2 regions of the Streptomyces sp. NPDC058534 genome follow, and region 1 is predicted to be linked to the other one. Evidence: riboswitches for the same ligand, from Rfam matches in the RefSeq annotation. Region 1 holds a riboswitch; the other holds the start of a gene.

What was found. Region 1 has a riboswitch for thiamine pyrophosphate ahead of thiC (phosphomethylpyrimidine synthase ThiC). Riboswitches for the same ligand answer to the same signal wherever they lie in the genome.
Region 2: another riboswitch for thiamine pyrophosphate. It lies ahead of thiO (glycine oxidase ThiO); the one in region 1 lies ahead of thiC (phosphomethylpyrimidine synthase ThiC).

The regions. Positions count from the first base shown of each region.
Region 1 is NZ_JBHXNW010000006.1:65,368-67,560, reverse strand. It holds gene thiC (phosphomethylpyrimidine synthase ThiC) at 1-1,047, opposite strand, end outside; TPP riboswitch at 1,040-1,228, opposite strand; gene ACFWR9_RS05100 (YibE/F family protein) at 1,300-2,193, shown strand, end outside.
Region 2 is NZ_JBHXNW010000098.1:6,130-8,322, reverse strand. It holds gene thiO (glycine oxidase ThiO) at 1-1,095, opposite strand, end outside; TPP riboswitch at 1,093-1,204, opposite strand; gene ACFWR9_RS37890 (hypothetical protein) at 1,257-1,607, shown strand; gene ACFWR9_RS37885 (NAD(P)/FAD-dependent oxidoreductase) at 1,640-2,193, shown strand, end outside.

The DNA of each region.
Region 1 (2,193 bases):
GGCGAGGATCTCGCAGAGTTCCTCGAAGTTCTCGTACAGGAACGACTCCCTGTGGTGCGCCAGGCACCACGCCGCCATGATCGAGCCGCCGCGCGAGACGATGCCGGTCTTGCGGTTCGCGGTCAGCGGCACGTACGCCAGGCGCACGCCCGCGTGGACCGTCATGTAGTCCACGCCCTGCTCGGCCTGCTCGATCACGGTGTCCTTGTAGACCTCCCAGGTCAGCTCCTCGGCCCGACCGTCGACCTTCTCCAGGGCCTGGTAGAGCGGCACGGTCCCGATGGGGACGGGGGAGTTGCGCAGGACCCACTCGCGGGTGGTGTGGATGTTGCGCCCGGTGGAGAGGTCCATGACCGTGTCGGCGCCCCACCGGGTCGCCCAGGTCATCTTGTCGACCTCCTCCTCTATGGAGGACGTCACGGCCGAGTTGCCGATGTTGGCGTTGACCTTCACCAGGAACCGCTTGCCGATGATCATCGGCTCGATCTCGGGATGGTTGACGTTGGCCGGCAGTACGGCACGGCCCGCCGCGATCTCCTCGCGGACGACTTCCGGCGAGACGTTCTCCCGGACGGCCACGTACTCCATCTCCGGCGTGATCTCGCCCCGGCGGGCGTACGCCAGCTGCGTCACCGCGGTGCCGCCCCGGCCCCGGCGGGGCTGCCGCGACCGTCCGGGGAAGACGGCGTCGAGGTTGCGCAGCCCGCCGCGCGGCGAGGTGTGCTTGATGCCGTCGTCCTCGGGACGGACGGGACGGCCCGCGTACTCCTCGGTGTCGCCGCGGGCGATGATCCAGTTCTCCCGAAGCGGCGCCAGTCCCCTGCGGACGTCGGTGTCGACGAGCGGATCGGTATACGGGCCGGAGGTGTCGTACAGCGTGACCGACTGGCCGTTGGTGAGGTGCACCTGACGGACCGGCACCCGCAGGTCGGGGCGCGAGCCCTCGACGTACGCCTTGTGCCAGCCGATGGACTTCCCGGCCTCCGCGGTCCCCTCCTGGGTGGAGTTCTGCGTGGAGGCAGGCGTGCGTGCGTCCTTGATGGTCATGAGACCTACTCCCTACGCCGGCATTACCCGGTAACAGGTTCGGCGGTCGACGCAGCGGCTTCCGTCTTCGACGTTTCGTGGGATACATCACTCGACTTCGGTGATGTTTCCCGTGAAACGTCGCTGGGACGAAGGTCAGCGCCCTCTCAGCCCGGTGCTCCGAGCTCCCGCGTGTACAAAGGTGCCCCCACGCTAACGCCCATTCGGGCGCGGTGAACAGAGGGCCCCCCTTGTTCTTGCGATGATCGGTCGGTGACCACACCGCAGCATCCCCCCTTTCCGCCGCACGATCCCCACCGCGGACCGCACGCCGAAGAGGGCGCCGACCGTGGAGCCGGCCACGTCCCCGCCAGTGCGCACGGCCACCACGGACAGGGGGATGGCGCCGGCCACGGACACGGAGCGGGCGGCGGTCACGGAGCGAGTGGCGGTCACGGGCACTCGCACAGTCACGGGCCGGCGGCGCCCGTCTCGCGGCATCTGCGGAAGGTCATCGCCGCGATTCTGATCCCGTTCACCGCGGCGGTCCTGGTCGGGCTCGCGGTCCTGTGGCCGGGCGGCGCGCCGCCGCACGAGCGCACCGGCGTCGGCTTCGACCGGCAGACGCAGCAGGCCACCGTGACCAAGGTGGTGGAACTGAGCTGCCAGTCCGTCAACGCCTCAGGCTCCACCCCCACCGGCGACACCTCCACCGCCGAGGGCTCCTCCGCGGTGCAGCAGGCGAACGGCGACTGCAAGCGGGCAACGATCCGCGTGGACACCGGAAAGGACACGGGCCGTACGTTCGACGAGGTCGTGCAGCCGGACCAGTCACGGCAGTTGCACGAGGGCCAGAAGGTCGTGGTCGCCTACGAGCCCTCCGCGCCGCGGGACCTGCAGTACTCGGTGACCGACATCAACCGCCGGCTCCCCCTCGCCCTGCTCGCCGGCATCTTCGCGCTGGCCGTGGTGGTCGTCGGAAGGCTGCGGGGCCTGATGGCGCTGATCTCCCTGGCGATCAGCTTCCTGCTGCTGAACTTCTTCATCCTCCCCGCGATCCTCCAGGGTTCGAACCCGCTGGTCGTCGCGGTGATCGGGTCCAGCGCCATCATGCTGATCGCGCTCTATCTCTGTCATGGTCTCTCTGCGCGTACGTCCGTGGCGGTG
Region 2 (2,193 bases), on a different contig from region 1:
GGTGAGCAGGACGCCGTTGCGGTGGTGCCCGGTGGCCAGCAGCAGCCCGTCGAGACCGGTCGGCCCGAGCAGCGGGGCGTTGTCGGGGGAGCCGGGGCGCAGGCCCGCGCGGGTCTCCGTCAGGGGCAGCTCCGTGATGCCGGGGACCAGCTCGTGGGCGTCGCGCAGCAGCTCGTAGACGCCCCCCGCGGTCACCGTGGTGTCCCAGCCCAGCTCCTCGCTGGTGGCGCCGACGACCAGCTCGCCGCTCTCCCGGGGCACCAGGTAGACATGGTTGCCGCGCACCATGGCGCGCACGGTGCGGTTCAGCAGCGGCCCGTGCGTCCGGGGCATCGTCAGCCGCAGCACCTGCCCCTTCACCGGCCGCACCGGCGGCAGTACGGCGTCCGGTATGCCCGCGAGCCGCCCGCTCAGGCTGCCCCCGGCCAGCACCACCTGCCCGGCCTCCAGCGCGGTTCCGTCGGCGGTGGCGACCCCGGTGGCCCGCTCCCCGCGCCCGACGGTGAGCCGGTCGGCCCACACCCGGTGGAAGACCACGCCCGCCCGCTCACAGGCGGCCATGAGCGCGGCGGTGAGGCGCCGGGGGTCGATCTGGTGGTCGCCGTCCACCCGCAGGCCCCCGCGCACGCCCGGCGCGAGCATCGGCTCCAGGCGTCGGCACTCACGCCCCGAGAGCCACTCGGACTCCAGGCCGGAGCGCTGCTGGAGGGCGTGCAGTTCGCGCAGGTGGGCGCGGTCGTCGGCGTCCAGCGCGACGGCGAGGGTGCCGCAGCGGCGGTAGCCGAGGTCGTGACCGGTGACGTCGGTCAGCTCGGCCGCGAACTCCGGGTAGCGGCGGGCCGAGGCGAGGTTCAGTGCGAGCAGCGTCTGCTCGCCGTAGTGCAGCTCCGTGACCGCGGCCAGCATCCCGGCCGCCACCTGCGCCGCCCCGCCGCCCGGCTCGGGGTCCACGAGGGCCGTGACGAGCCCGCGCTGCGCGGCCCGCCAGGCGGTGACCAGACCGATGACGCCACCGCCCACCACGAGGACGTCGGGCGTACGGGACACGGTGTGTGACGACACGGTGTGTGACGAGCTGTGTGATGAGGACGGCATGGGCGTCCAGCCCCTCCCTTCGCCGGCATGACCCGGATCAGGTTCGTACGGTCGGAGGCCGCCAGCCTCCCTCTCAGCCCGGTGCGTCCGGGCTCCCGCGAGTGCTTTACGTTGGCCAGCCTAGCCCGCAGCGCCTCGCACTCGTAAGGGAGCCTCCGCCCGTGACCCGTTCGCTCGACGGCCTCGTCCTCGCCCCCGTCGCCGACCAGGCGCCCGGCCAGGTGGGTACCGGCACCCGGTTCACGTACCACGAGCGGGACGGCGCCGTCTGGGCCGACTACGCGGGCGGCGACGTCGTCCGCGGCCACCTCGTGGGTACCCGCGCGGGGGACCGGCTCGACTTCCGGTACGTGCAGCTCAGGACCGACGGCAGCACGGCGTCGGGGCACTGCGTGTCGACCGTGCTGGAGCTGCCGGACGGCCGGGTGCGCCTGGAGGAGAGCTGGGAGTGGGAGTCGCGCCCCGGCAGCGGCACGAGCGTTGTGGAGCAGGTCACGGTGCACGAGCGCTGACTGACAAATTGTCAGGTGGCTAAGGTGATCAGGTGAGCGAGCAGACGCGGGAACGGGGACGGGGACCGGCGGCGGAAGACGCGCGCCGCGTGGTCGTGGTGGGCGCCGGCATGGCGGGCGTGCAGACCGCCGTAGCCCTGCGGGAGCAGGGCTACACCGGCACCCTGACACTGATCGGCGCCGAGCCCCACCAGCCCTACGACCGGCCTCCGCTGTCCAAGGCCGTCCTGCTCGGCACGGCCGAGGGCTCCGCCTTCGACGTCGACTTCGAGGCACTCGGCATCACCCTGCGGCTCGGCTGCGAGGCCCTGGGCGTCCGCCCCGGCGCGCACCTCCTCGACACCTCCGAGGGACCCGTGCCGTACGACGCCCTCGTCCTCGCGACCGGCGCCGAACCGGTCCGGCTCCCCGGCACCGACGGCGTGCCCGGCGTGCACCTGCTGCGCACCCTGGACGACGCCGAACGGCTGCGCCCCGTGCTCGCCCGTCGGCACGACATCGTCGTCGTCGGCGCGGGCTGGATCGGCGCCGAGTTCGCCACCGCCGCGCGCGAGGCCGGCTGCGCGGTGACCGTGGTGGAGGCCGC